DNA from 4 places in the Paenibacillus sp. tmac-D7 genome. Region 4 is predicted to be linked to each of the others. Evidence: riboswitches for the same ligand, from Rfam matches in the RefSeq annotation. Region 4 holds a riboswitch; each other region holds the start of a gene.
The links. A riboswitch is a leader RNA that binds a small molecule or an ion and turns the genes downstream of it on or off. The one in region 4 is predicted to bind cyclic di-AMP.
Positions count from the first base shown of each region.

Region 1: linked by a shared signal. The riboswitch ahead of FKP33_RS11410 (APC family permease) and the one ahead of FKP33_RS08895 (hypothetical protein) in region 4 are both predicted to bind cyclic di-AMP.
Region 2: linked by a shared signal. The riboswitch ahead of FKP33_RS24105 (C40 family peptidase) and the one ahead of FKP33_RS08895 (hypothetical protein) in region 4 are both predicted to bind cyclic di-AMP.
Region 3: linked by a shared signal. The riboswitch ahead of FKP33_RS22650 (resuscitation-promoting factor) and the one ahead of FKP33_RS08895 (hypothetical protein) in region 4 are both predicted to bind cyclic di-AMP.

Region 1 is NZ_VIDW01000013.1:45,781-49,992, forward strand. Features, by position in the region: gene FKP33_RS11400 (CynX/NimT family MFS transporter) at 1-64, shown strand, start outside; gene FKP33_RS11405 (hypothetical protein) at 204-518, opposite strand; gene FKP33_RS11410 (APC family permease) at 619-2,382, opposite strand; cyclic di-AMP (ydaO/yuaA leader) riboswitch at 2,606-2,794, opposite strand; cyclic di-AMP (ydaO/yuaA leader) riboswitch at 2,882-3,082, opposite strand; gene FKP33_RS11415 (cold-shock protein) at 3,339-3,569, opposite strand; gene FKP33_RS11420 (cold-shock protein) at 3,639-3,839, opposite strand; gene FKP33_RS11425 (helix-turn-helix domain-containing protein) at 4,110-4,212, opposite strand, start outside.
Region 2 is NZ_VIDW01000059.1:3,564-7,775, reverse strand. Features, by position in the region: gene FKP33_RS24120 (response regulator transcription factor) at 1-233, opposite strand, end outside; gene FKP33_RS24115 (response regulator transcription factor) at 277-993, opposite strand; gene FKP33_RS24110 (response regulator) at 1,263-1,622, shown strand; gene FKP33_RS24105 (C40 family peptidase) at 1,835-2,305, opposite strand; cyclic di-AMP (ydaO/yuaA leader) riboswitch at 2,309-2,446, opposite strand; gene FKP33_RS24100 (BlaI/MecI/CopY family transcriptional regulator) at 2,800-3,216, shown strand; gene FKP33_RS24095 (M56 family metallopeptidase) at 3,241-4,071, shown strand; gene FKP33_RS24090 (YceI family protein) at 4,185-4,212, shown strand, end outside.
Region 3 is NZ_VIDW01000048.1:17,713-21,924, reverse strand. Features, by position in the region: gene FKP33_RS22660 (HD domain-containing protein) at 1-1,126, shown strand, start outside; gene FKP33_RS22655 (TatD family hydrolase) at 1,158-1,925, shown strand; cyclic di-AMP (ydaO/yuaA leader) riboswitch at 2,161-2,339, shown strand; gene FKP33_RS22650 (resuscitation-promoting factor) at 2,667-3,758, shown strand; gene rnmV (ribonuclease M5) at 3,873-4,212, shown strand, end outside.
Region 4 is NZ_VIDW01000009.1:74,578-78,789, reverse strand. Features, by position in the region: gene FKP33_RS08905 (diguanylate cyclase domain-containing protein) at 1-535, opposite strand, end outside; gene FKP33_RS08900 (DedA family protein) at 654-1,256, opposite strand; gene FKP33_RS08895 (hypothetical protein) at 1,337-1,681, opposite strand; cyclic di-AMP (ydaO/yuaA leader) riboswitch at 1,849-1,987, opposite strand; gene thiM (hydroxyethylthiazole kinase) at 2,057-2,869, opposite strand; gene FKP33_RS08885 (GapA-binding peptide SR1P) at 3,038-3,199, opposite strand; gene FKP33_RS08880 (zinc-binding dehydrogenase) at 3,486-4,212, opposite strand, start outside.

The sequences.
Region 1 (4,212 bases), on a different contig from region 4:
CGTGGGCCTCGGGGCCGGACGCAACGCGTATGTGACAGCCGGCAGCAAGAAAGAATCATCATGAGATCAAAGCTTTGTTGGAGCGGATTTACCCGATGATTTAACTGGAGCGTAATCTGAAGCAGGACCTTCGCAATTGCGGAGGTCCTGCTTCAGATTCGTGCGGGGCAGGGGGCCGCCGGCACAAAAATCTTCGCTTGATATTACGGATAAAAGGATTCGTTCTTCAACCAAGTTCCACCCTCATCGGTGCTCCGGTAAAACATCGTTGCCGACCGGAGCGCTCCCCGTGCCGCCTCTTCGACTGAAGCAAACCGATTGTCCGTTGAAACGTACGGGTTGGCATTATCCGCTCCTCTATAATAATGACTTAGTTCATAAAAGTAATGACCGGCTTCATTCTTCAGGATTTTAATTCCGACTTCTTTACCATCAATGCGAGCCTTTAAAGCCTGGACGACCTCGTGAACAGCTTCAATATCAGGATGAAGATTCGCCAGCTTAAATAAATTCAACATCAGGTGCCTCCATTCGTGGATTTTGGTCTGAACGCAGCAGCTCTAATTAATGCTTCAAATGAAAAGGTACAGTCGAAATCGTAACGTCTTTTCGATTTAATCAATAGGCACGAATTAATATACTGGATTGATTATGCAGAAAATTGTGCCACCAACTCCTTGTAATAAATTGCGGAATCATCACCGTTACATAATCCGTCTCGCTGGTTTTCCATTCAATTGTATCGATAAATTTAATTAAAGGTCTCAGTATGCTCCGATAACTGGATTTTAAAATAACAAGCCGAACGCCTGAATTCCACTCCTCCCATTTTTTCTCCATCTTCTGTGCATCATCGTCGTCAAAAGCAACATAAACGGCAATAATGTTCTCTGATATCGACTTGGCATACCCGATCGTATTTAAAACGACCCGATTAACCCCTGCCACCGGGACAACGATCACATTTCCTTTGGTCACTGGCGTCTCTGCTATCGGATCAATCCGCAGTTCATTAGCCATATTCAGGTAATGCTTGTGGATACGAATAAAGAAATAGATAACAACCGGAAGGAAAAGGAATATGATCCATACTTGTGAAAATTTTGTAATCAAAAAGATTAAGCAGATGGAGAACGTTGTGATCATTCCGATTGTATTGATTAAAAAGCTGATAGCCCAACCCTTCGGTTTCATTTTCCACCAGCGGCGCATCATTCCTGTTTGGGACAAGGTAAACGGAATAAACACGCCTAAAGCATACAAAGGAATCAGGCCTTCCGTATGTCCCTGAGCAATAACAATTAAAATAGCCGATAAAACACCGAGTACGATGATCCCGTTTGAAAACCCGAGTCGATCCCCTCTGGCGGTAAACATACGGGGCATAAATTTGTCTTTTGCCATCATGTAGGCAAGCAGCGGAAATGCGGCATAGGCTGTATTCGCAGCGAGAAATAAGATCAAAGCCGTAGAAGCTTGTATGGCATAATACATGGGCCCCCGGCCAAACGTGGAAGCGGCGATTTGGGAAACGACGGTTTCTTCAGGTCTCGGTGTAATGCCATAGGTATAGGCTAGAAAACTAATCCCCATAAATAAGCTGCCTAAAATAAGTCCCATCATCATCAGGGTTCTTGCCGCATTTTTCTCCGCCGGTGCCTTGAAGTTAGGTATTGCATTAGATACGGCCTCAACCCCGGTCAATGCGGAACAGCCGGAACTGAAAGCCTTAAGGAGTATAAATAAACTAATTCCCGAGATTGCCATATCATGAGTTTGGGGCGCTGCAGAAACACCGCCTGCAGCATATTTATATAACCCGCTCAGGATAAGAAGCACAATTAGAGTGACAAACAGGTAAACCGGATAAGCAAGGATAGAAGCCGATTCCGTGATTCCCCGTAAATTCATGATGGTCAAAAAAGCAATCATCACAATAGCAATGAGAACACGATGGTCGTGAAGGCCAGGGAAAGCGGATGTGATCGCATCGGTTCCAGCAGAAATACTAACAGCCACAGTTAAAATATAATCAACTAATAAGGATCCCCCTGCTAATAAACCGACAGGCACCCCCAGATTCTCCTTCGATACGATGTATGCCCCGCCCCCCGTCGGATAAGCATATATGGTTTGGCGATAGGAAAGAATTAAAATCGTTAATAACCCTAATACAGCAATGGAAATCGGAATGGAATACCATAATGCCACAAAACCTACTGTCATTAAAACCAGCAATATTTGTTCCGTGCCGTAAGCAACAGAAGACAGTGCATCCGATGATAATACGGCAAGAGCCTTAAATTTGCTCAACTTCTCTTCCGCGAGTTCTTCGGATTTCAAAGGACGACCGATTAAGAACCGTTTCAAAGCAGACATCATCTTGAATGCTTCCCCCTTTTGAAGCCGATTCTCTGCTTCATGATTTGGATATTTTACCCGATGTTGCTGTGTTTTTATCCACATTAAATATCAACTCCTAAAGTCACAAACGGTTGTACATCTTCAAATCCTAAAGAGACATAAAAAAAGAAGCCTGACAGAAGAGGACTCTTCTCGCGGCTTCCTGGGTACGGCAAAAAAACCGTATCTTTCGCACGACAAAATCGCCTCTCTTTTTACGCTTACGAGGTTAGCTGACGGATTCGGACGTAAGAGTCGCCCTATTCTAAGCAAATGTACAAATGTACGGGATTGCTTTAGAAATTCACCCCAAAGTAATAAGCGGTGTAACAACCTTGCCCATTACCGAATGGTTCCCCCGATCCCCTAAAGGACTCAGCGATAAAGACGCATTTCATTTTTGATATCCCGGTTTTTGGCAATAAAAAGCCACAGAGGCGCTTCCCCTGTGGTCACGTTAGACGATCACAGTTTCCCCATCTCCTCCACACAACGCTTACGAGGTTAGCTGACGGATTCGGGTGGTGAGAGTTGCACCCTACCTCGGACAAAAACACTACCGATGTTTGTGTCCAAGGATTCACCCCTTCAAACTTTGATTTTTGGCTCTCACACCAATAAGCAAAGCTCGAGTTTGGTTCCCCCGCTTTCCCAAAGGGAAATTAAGCGAATTAGAATTAGAAACGTTATTTTGTTTTCATGAGTTGTATCATACGCTTATTCAAAAAAGCTGTAAAACAGATGAAATCAAGATATTAGACATCGTTTTGATAAAACGACGCGTGATACCGCTTACATATCATGCGGTCTTTTATTTCATGCTTTTTACTCGATGAATCGCGTTTTTTCTTTTCCCCAACAACCAAAAAGCCTTCATCTCACGATCCCTCTTATAGAGGAAACGTAAAAAGAAGGCTTGATTAGGGGGGCGACAGCTAAGAAATCTGCACACCTTTTTTAAGTGATTTAAAGTCGATGTTCGAGTTTAAGAGCAACGGCAGTATCTTCATGCTGCTTACCATCGGAGCAAGACACTGTCGGCAAATCGGCTGACATTCAAAGGCAAAGTTGTCACGAATCCAACCCTTACAGTCTTCATTTTCACATGACCAAATCATCGTATTTTCCGTAGGGATATCCTCTAACAATTTTTTCCGAAAATACATGATGAACCCCTCCTTATGATCCAAAAGAAAAGCTGCCCTCCATATTTGTTAGGGCAGCTTGCTTTGGGTTTACAGCTTTACAACATTTTCGGCTTGCGGACCGCGATTTCCTTGTACGACATTGAATTCAACACGTTGACCTTCATCTAACGATTTGAAACCATCGCCTGTGATTGCACTGAAATGCACGAACACGTCGTTGCCGCCTTCCACTTCGATAAAACCAAAACCTTTTTCAGCATTAAACCATTTCACTGTACCTGTTTGCATAATATGACCTCCAAATTTTTATTTAACATGTACTTTTTATTTTTGGAAACAAATAAAAAATTCACACATTGAAAAAGGTACCATCGCACAAATGATAACCCTTTGCAATATGTGAATCAAGGTTTCAAATATATGATTAAAGTAATCATACCACACTCAAACGCAAAGGGCAAGTTTTTCTCTCCTCCACAAACCAAAAAGCCCTCGTCTTACGATTCTCCGCAAAGAAGAACCGTAAAAAGAAGACTTTGTTAGGTCCATTGGATTTCCTCAGATCTGCAGCTCCCCAAGCTTAATCAGCTCGACAACCGCTTGCGAACGCCCTTTTACATTTAATTTCTGCATGACGTTGGAGATATGGTTGCGTACGGTT
Region 2 (4,212 bases), on a different contig from region 4:
ACAACCGGCACTTTCGATACGCTGCGGATGCGGCGGCACAGCTCGTAACCGTCCATATCGGGCAGCACGATGTCCAGCAGAACCAAGTCGGGCGAATCCCGCTCGAAGCGCTCCAGCCCTTCGCCCCCGCTGCCTGCCTCCATGACCTGGAAGCCTTGCGGCTCTAAGTAGAGCCTGAGTATATCGCGAATGTCTTCCGTATCTTCGACGATCAAAATTTTCTCGTTCACCATGAGATGGAATCTCCTCATCGTCCGAAAGGACGGACTTTACCGGTTATTTGGGATCGAATTTATAGCCTACTCCGCGAATATTGTGAATGTAGGTCGGCCTTGTAGGGAGAGGCTCCAGCTTCTTGCGCAGATTGCTGAGATGGACAATGACCGTACGCGTATTCCCGTGACTTTCCATTCCCCAAACCGAGGCATACAGCTCTTCCAGCGTATAGACGGTCCCGGGGTTGCGTGCGAGATGGACGAGCAGCTGAAACTCTTTGGTCACAAGCGCGATCGGCTTGCCGTCCAGCAGCACTTGAAAGCGGACCGGGTCGATCTCGAGACCGGCGTATGCAATGACGTCATCCTTGGCGGGGGCACTCGCCTCCCACTTGCGATCTCTGCGAAAGATGGCGGTGCGCCGCAAGTTCGCGTGCACCCGGGCGACGAGCACCGCGGGGTCGAACGGCTTCACGATATAATCGTCGGCGCCAAGCTCTAATCCTTGAATAATGTCGCTCGAGCCGCTTCGACTGCTGATCAGCACGATGGGGGCGTTGGAATAGCTGCGGAGCTCCGCGCACGTCTCCAGGCCGGCGGTTGCCGGGGGGCCGATGTCCAGCAGAATCAAATCCGGTTCGACCGCGTCGAACTGCGTAATCGCTTCTTGCATATCGGTCGCTTCGTACACGTCGAAACCGTCATCCGTAAGGGCGTTGTTAAGTAAATTGCGAATCTCGGGCTCATCCTCCACAATGAGGATCTTCCGGTTAGCCACGTGCGGATTACTCCCTTCGCTCGACTTCTGTTGTCTACGGTAAGGCCCCGGCTGCTTCTTGCGAGCGTTGCTTCTCCGGAGCTTTACGAATTTTGTTGAAATATATCGGAAAAAGGAACGAGTTAAAGCTGAATTGATCTACTTTAGTCGGATTTTAATCGGAATTAGGTCTAGAAGCCTATATAATATGAGTATATCACAAAATTGGAAAATTTGGGTCGAAAACATAGAGCGGCGTACAGCAGACTCGGACAAAAGGGGCGATTCCAATGGCTAAGGTGCTTGTCGTGGATGATGCGGCATTTATGCGTGCGATCATCGGTGGAATGTTGAAAGAACTGGGGCATGAGGTCGTCGGCGAAGCGGAGAACGGCGTTGTGGCGCTCCAGAAATATTGGATGCTGAAGCCCGATTTGGTTACCATGGACATCACCATGCCCGAAATGGACGGTATCGAGGCGCTGCGAAACATCATGAAGTACGACCGCAACGCCAAAGTGCTGATGTGCTCCGCAATGGGCCAGCAGAAGCTGGTCATCGAAGCGATCAGCCTGGGCGCGAAAGATTTTATCGTGAAGCCGATTCAGAAAGAACGCGTGATTAGCACGCTGCATCGCTTGCTCGGTTAAACCAGAAGAGCCGTTCTTCACGTCTAACGACGGGGAGAACGGCTTTTTTTTCGCTGTTTGGATCACGGCTCCGCGGCTGCGGCTCCTTCCCGGAATAAAAAGACAGAAAGCCCTGGCGGCTTGTCCCGTAATCGACCGGCACGCAGGTGCGGGATCGTCGGTTCAAGCCGAGGGCTTTCCAGACAAGTGAATCGTTTACGTCTTAGCGATGGTTACTTGGCGTCGGTCATAACCTGCCCATATTGATCATCCGAAAGGATGCGACGGGCCGTTACATAACGCTTCGCATAATAAGAATCGGTCATCTTCGTGATCACAACGCCTTCGTTCGTGGCGGAGTGATAAAATTTGCCGTCTCCTACGTATACGCCGACATGAGAGATGCCTTTGCCGTCCGTGTTGAAAAAGACAAGATCGCCGGGACGGAGGTCGTTCTTCTCCACCGTGGTGCCGAGCTGGGCTTGGCCCTTGGAGGAGTGCGGCAGGTCGACGCCGAGTTTGTCGAACACCCAAGAAGTGAAGCCGGAGCAGTCGAAGCCGTTGGTTGTTGTGCCCGCCCACTTGTAAGGAGAGCCTAAACCTTCGTTAACCGCTGCGCTTAATGGGGTTTCAGCAAATACGCTGCCTACCGAAATCGTGCAAAACAGTGCTGCGGAAAAAACAAAACTGACAAGCTTCTTCAAAGAAGTTTCCCCTTCCAGAGCCTACGAGGTTAGCTGAAGGGTTCGGTTGAAGGTTCCCTATGATCACTCTGAAGCGAGATCAATTCACCCAAAAACTGGTTCCCCCGTTTTCTGCGCGCAGAAATTCGGCAATATTTTCTGTTTTATTTTCCAAGTACAGTTATTCGAGCAAAAGTGACGATATCCTTCTTTTGTCACAAACTTGTAATAAATACAGGGATTAAAACGAAACCGGGCGGGTATACTAGATAGATTGACATTGTAAGCGGATACATACAAATGCGGAAGCCGGGCCTTCCGTAATTTTTACACGTGCTTCGTGAACGATTGTCGGAACGCCTCGAAAGCTCGCGATTGCGCATACGAGGGCGGCCGATAGTATCGGTACGGTACCCAGGACCATGGCACAAAGCTGTATAAGACCCGGATTCATTGAGAGGATTTGACAACGCTTTATAGCTTCACTACAATTTGTAGTGTGGGGTGCATGGCAAATGAAAATTCATAGCTTCAAGTTTTATGAGAAGGGCTTGAAACGGTTCTTCGGACCGCTGGAGTCGAAAGTGCTGGACATCCTGTGGACGCATCCGAATCAGTCCATTAAAGAAGTCCAGAAGAAGCTGGAGCAGCAGGATGAGCATTTGAACTTCAATACGGTCATGACCGTGATGAACCGCTTGGTCGACAAAGGCGTGCTCATGAAGAAACAGGCGGGGCGGGCGTCGGTGTACGAGCCGGTGCATTCAAAAGAACATTTTCTGGATATTCAATCGAGGGAAATTGCGCACGAACTGCTCGAAGATTTCGGTCCGCTGGTTGTCAATCATATGCTCGACGCGCTGGAAGAGGCCGATGCGGAGATGATCGAGAAGCTGGAACAAAAAATTAAAGACCTGAAAAAGGAAAGATAGGCCATGTGGGAAAATCGGTCTAGAATGTTATTTGCTTCTGCGTTCGTCCTTGCGCTGATCGTGTGGGTCCAGATGGGGCTATATGCGGCTCATGTTCTGTTCGGCTGGTCGCTTCGGTTCAACGTCTTTGAAATTTGCAGCAGTCTGCTGAAGGCGCTCGGCTTCGATTCGGTGACGCCGCTGCTTAGCGTGCTGGTCGCTTATACGTTCGGCTTAAGCCTCTGGATCTGGGCGAAGCAAGTCTGCTTGTCGAGGCGCGCCTACCGGAAGCTGCTCGCTTCCCGGCATGAGCGGTCGACGCAGGAGCTGAACGCCCGGTTCAGCGCGGACAAGCCTGATCTGCTGGTCGTCATGTGCGCGGAGCCGATCGCGCTGACGCTCGGATTGTTCCGGCCGAAGATCATCTTATCGACCGGATTGCTGAAGCTGCTCGATCGCGATGAGCTGGAAGCGGTCGTGTACCACGAGCAGTATCACCGGAATCATCGAGATCCGCTGAAGACGTTCTTGCTGCACCTCGCTTGTTCGGTCATGCGTTATATCCCGATTCTGCGCTGGTGTTACCATCATTATAAGATTGCGCGGGAGATATTGGCCGATCGCGAGGCGATGGCGGTCATGGGATCGCCGGCGAGCTTGGGGAGCGCCTTGTTGAAGCTGATGAAGAAGCGGGAACGGACCGCTTCGATGGACTTCGCGTACGTCTCTTTCGCAGATACCTCGATTAACTACCGGATCCGGCAAATTCTCGATCCGCAAGGCGAGCCTTCGCTGGGACTGCCGGTAAAGCTGGCGATCGTGTCGCTGCCGGTTGTGGTTTTCCTGTCGGGTTTGTTTTTCTTGTCGCTGCTTTAAGTTGAAGCCGTGGCGTTTGAGCGAGTCATATCGCGGATCGGTCCCGTTAAGGGATTTTTCTTTATACAATTACACTACGAATTGTAGTGTTAACAATTGAAGGAGGCGTATTGATGACAACGAAAACACTCGCATTATCCG
Region 3 (4,212 bases), on a different contig from region 4:
CGCCGAGCATAGCCGGTTCTCGCATTCGCTGGGTGTTTATGAAGTAACACGCAAAATCATCTCGCAGTTCGAGCGTAATCAATATGAAGATTGGCCGAGAGAAGAACGTCTGTTATGCTTGTGCGCGGCGCTTCTGCATGATGTCGGACACGGTCCCTTCTCGCATTCGATTGAGAAAACGTTCGGGACTCACCATGAGGATTGGTCATGCCGAATCGTACTCGGCAACACGGAAGTCAACGAAGTGCTGAAACGCGTTTCTCCGACGTTCCCGCAGCAGGTAGCGGGCGTTATTGCCAAGACGTACCAGCAAGAAATCGTCGTCAGCCTCGTCTCGAGTCAGCTGGACGCGGACCGGATGGATTACCTGCTGCGCGATGCTTATTTCACCGGCGTAAATTACGGCACCTTCGATCTGGAGCGAATTTTGCGCGTGATGCGGCCGTATCAAGGACATATCGTAGTTAAGGAAAGCGGGATGCACGCCGTTGAGGATTATTTGATGTCCCGATACCAGATGTATTGGCAAGTGTACTTCCATCCGGTTACCCGAAGCGCGGAAGTCGTCCTGCATAAAATTTTTCAAAGAGCCAAACAACTGTTTGAAGAAGGGTATCCGTTCCACTTTCTGCTCGAACCGCTGCCCAGCTTGTTCGGCAATCGGCTGACCACAGAAGAATACCATTTGCTGGATGAAGCGTTGATGCAAACGGTGCTGATGCAATGGACGATGGAAGAGGATGCGGTGTTGGCTGATTTGTGCTCACGCTTCTTGCAGCGGCGTTTATTCAAATATGTAACGCTGGAAATTATGGACGTCGGCATGCTGGAACGGCTTCGTGAAAAAATAGGCAATCTAGGATTAGATCCCTCCTATTACCTGGAAGTCGATTTCCCGTCCGATCAATCCTATGATGTGTACCGGCCGGGCGAACAGGATGAGAAACTGCCGATTTTATTGCTCGATGCGCACGACACGTTGACGGAAATCTCGCGAAAATCCGAAATCGTGCGTTCGATCAGCGGGATCCAGAACGGAAAATACCACCTGTATTACCCGCAGGAACTCGTATTGAAACATCTTCCAGCTTTGGATAAAGAAATTCGGAAGCTGCTAAGATCTTAAACGACATATAGAAGATGAAGGAGAAAACGTTATGCTAATCGACACACATGCACACCTGAATGCGCCGCAATTCGATGAAGACCGACACGAGGTGATTGCGCGCGCAAGAGACAACGGAATAAGTCGAATCGTGAATATTGGATTTAATCGGGAGACGATTCCAAGCTCCTTGGCGCTGGCTGAGCAGTACGATTTCATCTACTCGACGGTGGGCTGGCATCCGACGGAAGCCAAAGATATGAGGGAAGAAGATCTCGCCTGGATCGAATCGTTGTGTCGTCACGAGAAAGTGGTTGCCATCGGCGAAATCGGGCTTGATTACCATTGGGATACGTCGCCGAAAGACGTACAGAATCGGGTATTCCGCGAACAAATTCGTCTGGCCCGCAGGGTCGGCCTGCCGATTGCGATCCATAACCGCGATGCGCATCAAGACGTCGTACAAACGCTGCGCGAGGAGAAAGCGGCGGAGGTCGGCGGCGTGATGCATTGTTACTCCGGCAGCTGGGAGACGGCCAAAATGTGTCTCGATATGAATTTTTACATTTCTTTCGGCGGCCCAGTAACTTTCAAAAATGCCAAGCAACCGAAAGAGGTACTCGAGAAGGTGCCGATGGACCGGCTTTTGATTGAAACCGATGCGCCTTATTTAACTCCGCATCCATATCGGGGCAAGCGAAACGAGTCCGCTTACGTCCGTCTTGTCGCCGAAACGGCGGCCGAAATCAAGGGCATTTCGATCGAGCAATTAGCCGAAGCGACGACTCGAAATGCGATGGAACTTTTTCGTTTAAAGTGAGTGTGTCGGGCTCTGGGAAACGCTTGCATAAACGCTGTTACTTATAGCGAATCGAGAAAAATAAAGAAAACAGCTAAATCGGTTCGTGCGAATGAGATATAGATGTATTTTATTCGCGTAATGAGTATATTTAAACGAAAATGGGTAAAAACCGTTCTTTTTTTATACGTTTGTATACTTTACAACCAAACCCCTCGCGTCGTACACTCAATAATAACTTCATACGATTACCAGAATTCCAACATCGCTGAGTTTCCGAAAGGAAAACGGGGGAACCACATCGCGGCGGTCCATTCATGATTGCCAAGGTGTTTTTTAGGGGTGAATCTCTGGGGCGGGCAACTGTCCCGGGGTAGGGCGACTCTCAAGTCCGAATCCGTCAGCTAACCTCGTAAGCGTCTAGAGAGAGGTAACGCATTGTCGTGTGCTTTTATTTTCATTTGGACAAAATGAGAAAAGTCACGGGAAGGTTCCTCTTCTCCGCTGACTTTTTTTTGTGTTTCCCGTAAAAGGGATTCGTGTCCAAGCTGGCTACTCTTTACACCCGAGGGGGGTGAATACGGCAGGCAAGTGGATACTCTGATGTCAGCAGCACAAACGTTGGTAATGGCAATCAAACAATTTACCATAGTCGCGTCAGAATCTTATCATGCATAACACTCGAATGGCGAGGCTTTAAGGAGGACCGAACAAGTGGGCGCTGAAACACCAGGGCAAACCCATGTAAGACGATCATCCAGCATGACCTTCGCGTTGCGATGGACGCATGAAAACTTGCGTATGATTTCGATTATCGCTCTCATTTCATTCGCTATGACTTTCATGTTCTTGATGATGTTGCACGGTACGGCCATTAAGCGCGTATCGATCGTTGTAGACGGACAGGAACGCACGTTCCAAACCCGGGAAGAGGTACTGCAACGAGTACTGGATGAGCAAGGAATCGCAGTAAGCGAGAACGACCGTATTTCCCATGCGCTGGATGCAAAGGTGAAATCGGGCGACCGCATTGCGATCACGCATACGACGCCGGTGCAATTAACCGCCGACGGCGAGACGAAGACAGTTTACACGGTTGGCAAGACGGTAGAGGCCGCTCTGCAGGATTTGAACGTCCCTGTGGGCGAACTCGATAAAGTCATTCCGGCTAAGGAAACGGAAGTAAGCCCTCATGCGGAACTGAAGGTTGTCCGCGTGACGAAAGAAACAGCAGATGTGCAAGAACCGATCGCATTCGATACAGTAACCAAGAGCGAGCCCCAATTGTTAAAGGGCAAAGAGCAAGTATTGCAGGAAGGTCAGAAGGGCCTCCTTGTGAAGAAGCTGGAGAAAGTGTATGAAGACGGCGTGCTTGTGTCGGAGCAGGTCGTGGATCAGCAAGTACAAACCGAGAGCAAACAACGCATTGTGGCCGTCGGGACGAAAAATCCGGTTGTCGTTCTGTCCTCTTCATCGCCGAACGTCGAGGAGTTGACCAAGAACGGCGTCAAATTCGGCTACAAGCAAGTAATCAAAAACGTTACGCTAACCGCTTATTCGGCGGGGGTGTCATCCACCGGCAAGGATGAAAGTCATCCGCAATACGGCGTAACTTCTTCGGGCGCGAAGGTAACGGAAGGTCGCACGATTGCAGTCGATCCTAAAGTGATCCCGATCGGCTGGTGGGTCTATATCGAGGGCATCGGCTTCCGCCGAGCCGAAGATACAGGCAGCGCTGTGAAAGGGAACAAGATCGACGTCTTTTTCGAGAACGGTGACTATGCAACTCGTTTCGGTACGAAGCGCGGTTATACGGTATACATTATCGGTCCCAAAAAACCGTCGGCGGATTAGGCGCTTGCAATTCGGAAAGACTACATTCATTATATATAGATCGGCAGATAAGAAGAGGTGCTCGTGAGGCGTCCCTCTTCTTTTTCTCTTGTTCACGAAGGAAGGTACGTGCACATGATTAAAGAAATTATCGTAGTGGAAGGTAAGGACGATACGGTAGCCATTAAACGAGCGGTAGAAGCGGAAACCATCGAAACGGGCGGTTCGGCGATCAATGCGGACGTTATTCGACGCATTAAGCTTGCGCAAGAACGGCGGGGCGTAATCGTATTCACGGATCCCGATCATGCCGGGGAGCGTATTCGCAAAATTATTACGAAGGAAGTACCCGGCGCGAAGCATGCCTTCCTGACGCAGGAGGCGGCGACAAGCAAGGGCGATATCGGCGTCGAGAACGCATCGGTCGAAGCGATTCGCACGGCACTGGCCAACGTGAGGACCGACGGTCGAAACG
Region 4 (4,212 bases):
TTTCAAGCAGCAGAATGGAACAAACAGCCTCTGTTTGCTTCTCTACAAATTCAATAATGTGACCTAAAATATCTTGTAGCGGCCTGCCTTTGGCAACCATTTCCAGAACCACATTTTGCTCGTTCAAATGATCTTGAATTAACTTTCGTTCAGTAATGTCGCGGCCGACAACAATTAACCACTCCCGCCGACCATCCTCGGCCATAACAGGTTCTTTAATAAACTCGATAATTACGGTCGAGCCGTCGGAACGCTTGAATTTTTCTTCAAAATGAATCGTTTTGCCTCGTCTCCAGGCTTCATTGTCGGTTTCTTCGCATGTATGAAAAAACTCTTCCATATGCGGCTTAGAACGTTGAAAATCAAGATTTGTTTTCCCCTTATACGCGTCACGGTCTAACTCAAATAACTGCAGCGCAGCATCATTCGCTTCAACCCATGCCCCTTTACCGTCTTTAAAAACAATGATATCAGGCATGATTTGAATTAATGTCAGCAGGTAATCACTTGTCTTCTCTTTTATATGTTCTAACATGGGCACCATCTCAGTTCCGTGAAGGTAAAATAATTACTCACATATTCGACATGAACCATCCGCATCCTCCATGCCCGTTAAAATTTTACCATTCAAAAACCACACCGTCTTTCGTCTCCTACGTCGTTCTTTCTTTATTGCGATTGAATAATTTCACAGCTGAATAAACGAGAAGACCGGCCACAATCACGGCGGCAACCGGGAACAAATACCCCTTCGCCAGCTCCCCGACCTCGTGCCAATTGGGACCAAGCTTGTACCCAAGATAAACGTATAAACTCGTTATAGGCAGCATGGCACAAAACGTAAATAACGAGAACTTCCAGACACTCATTCTGGCCATGCCGCACGGAAGCGAAACAGCGGTCCGAACCCCCGGGATAAACCGGCCCAGAAAAGCTACGCCCGCCCCATACTTATGGAAAAATCGTTCGGCCTTATCAATCTCTTTCGTCCGTATAAAAAAGAACTTGCCAAACTTTATTATCACCGGCCTCCCCCCATACTTTCCTAATGCGTATAGAGTCAAGGGTCCTGTTACCCCTCCGACTGTCCCTGCCAGAATAGCCAGCCCCAAGTTCATATCCCCTTCATAGACCCAATAACCGACGAGGGGAAGAACCAGCTCTGCCGGAACAAACTCGAAAGTCAGCGCCAAAACGACGCCTATGTACGATAATTGTTTGAAATAGCCAATAAACTCCAATAATATCTGTTCCATTACTCACCTCATCTTGTTTCCTTAGCAATACGCGAAAAAAAATCGACGGTTTCAGGTCTCATACAAACAAGAACACAACATCATCGTGTTGTGTTCTTGTCCAAAACCGATTTAAACGCTTCCCATAAAGCATGACTTAATTCAATAGCCTTCGTTTCAATCATAGAGGTCTGCACGACCCATTCTCCGGAAACATGTTGAATACGGACGGAATGGTCATGTTTATTTAAGTAGCTTAACATTTGTCCGATCGTTAATAATGGAAGCGCTTTATGTTTCTCGACCCCGTTCAAGTAATAAATCATCTCTTCGTGGTCACCCATAGCTATATATTCGCCTTCTTGTGGAATCCAATGGTTTCGCAGGTATTCTTTTTGAACATCTGTCAGTTCTTGCAGGTGGGAAGAAGTAATTCGCTGGAGCATCATGATCCTCCTTACTTAAGCTATGATGTTATCATAAAAACAAAAAAGACCCGAATCCAGCCAGGATGCGCTATCATCTAGCGCTTATCGTCCTGGACTGCGACGGGTCTGGAGCACAAAAAGACCCGGATTCACGGGTCAACGATGCAAGTCTGCATACATACACAATTTGACCCATCTACTGCTGACGAGGTTAGCTGTCGGGCTCGGGAAAGATGGTTCCCTACATGGAATGATTCGCCCCAATTTCATTGGTTCCCCCGCTTTCCGGTTTCGTGTAAACCGGAAATTAAGCGTGATTTCATCATACAAAACTGCTATTCGCAAGTCAATAATCCAAAATCTTACAATTCATTGAGAAGTTGTTCCGGTCGCTTACTCCACGCGAGTTATTTTCGCCTGCCGACGTACAACTTCGCCATCCGTCTTGTGCAGCTGATTCAGCAATTCGATCTGAAAACTGCCCGGATTGTCGGAGCCGGCGATCTGGACCGCTCGCTCTGCGGCAACCCCATAATAAGCCAATGCCGCCACAGCAGCAGCCGCTTGATCGTTCTCCACCGCAAGGAAGGCGCCGACCACCGAAGTCAGCAAGCAGCCTGTTCCGGTCACTTGGGTCAGCAGCGGCGTACCATTGCTCACCCGATACGTCGCCTCGCCGTCGCTCACATAATCGTCACGGCCTGTGACGATGACGACACAGCTCATCGCCCGCGCCGCTTGCCGGACAAGCGCAGGCACTTCCCCGGCCGCACTGCCTGCATCGTCCACGCCTTTAATGCTCCACGATTTCCCGACGACGTTAGCCACTTCCGCAGCATTGCCTCGAAGTACCGAGATCCGCAGCTCCTTCATGAGCGAACGGGCCGTTTCCGTGCGATATGCCGTCGCCCCGGCTCCCACCGGATCGAAAACAATCGGAACGCCATGCGCGTTCGCCGATTGCCCCGCGATCCGCATGGCGTGAACGATACGGTCGTCCAGCGTGCCTATATTCAAGACGAGGGCGCCGGCGATTTGCGCCATCTCTGCAACCTCTTCGTGAGCATATGCCATAACCGGCGATGCTCCTAAGGCCAGCAGGCCGTTCGCCGTGAAATTCGTTACGACTACATTCGTAATATTGTGCACGAGCGGTTTATGGATCCGCACCTTATCAAGAATATCCGCGAAATATTGAACGTTCATTACCCCATCCCCTTCTTCCGGTTACATGATACTATCTCATATCGCGGATGGTTTGCCAAGCGCTTTATACGAGCGCACAGATATAAATAAAGAAGCCCCCGCCATACACCCGCGAGAGCTTCAAATCCCGTTAGGTTTGATCATGTTGCAGAGCTTTCCCGATAGCTTTCATTGTTGGTTATTGGGGTTCTTTCTCGTTTCCAAGCAGTCCGGCTCCTGGCAATCCGAATAATACGTAGTCACCTTCTCGGAATCGAACGTGCCAATAATTTCAGCGCAATGCTTACACAAGATTACACCCAGGTCTACGCTAATCGAGGAGTTTTCCATGCATGATCCATCCTTTCTTTCATGAAGTCGGATTAGCTCGGCAGCCAAGCTGGCATTCGCCTTTTCAATAACATGTTATTCCTGTTTATTATACACTATTCTTCTTATTTATGTCGTTATATTTAACGATAATCTCGAATAAAATATTTAATTCAGGTTGTAATTTCATTAAGTACACACGGAATAGCAGAAATTCTTCCTTTATTGCTCACAACTCGCCGAGTTTGACCTGCATTGCCGGCGCCCGCCAACACGACTATACCGGCAGCTGCCGGCCAACGCCGCTTTACCCGAACTTGGTGACGACATACGTTCCCGTATTTGTAAAGCTGCTCATTTCCTCGAATATGCCGTTCACCTCGGAAAGCGAAACTTCTCGCGTCACCATTTTCCCCGGCGTCAATTTCCCGTTGGATACGAGGGGCAGTACAGCATGATAGCGATGCGCCGGCATGCCGAAGCTCGTAATGAAAGAAAGTTCTTTCAGGATCATCTCATCGACCGGAATCGCGATGGACCCCGCATCCTGCTTCGACGTCATGCCGATTTGAAGATGCCGGCCGCGCTTGCGCAAGCTTCTGATCGCGCTAACCGCCGTCTGCGACAGCCCGAGCGCGTCTACCGACACATCCGCTCCGCCTTGTGTCATTTCGTTGACGGCTGCAATCGGATCGGTCGTCCTGCTGTTGACCGTGTAAGCGGCTCCCATTTGCTTCGCCAAATCGAGGTTGGCATCGTTGATGTCCACGCCGATCACATTCGCCCCCATAGCGGAGGCGATATTGACCGCCGATAGACCTACCCCTCCGCAGCCGTAAACAACAACCCACTCGCCGGGAAGCACCTGAACCCGGTCCACGATGCCGTGGAAAGCGGTAATAAATCGGCAGCCCAGGGCCGATGCTTCGGCAAAACTGATTTCTTCGGGCAAATGGATCATATTCCGGTCAGCGACAGGAACCGCCACATATTCGGCGTAGCCGCCCTGATACGTTAAGCCGGGCATCAAGAGC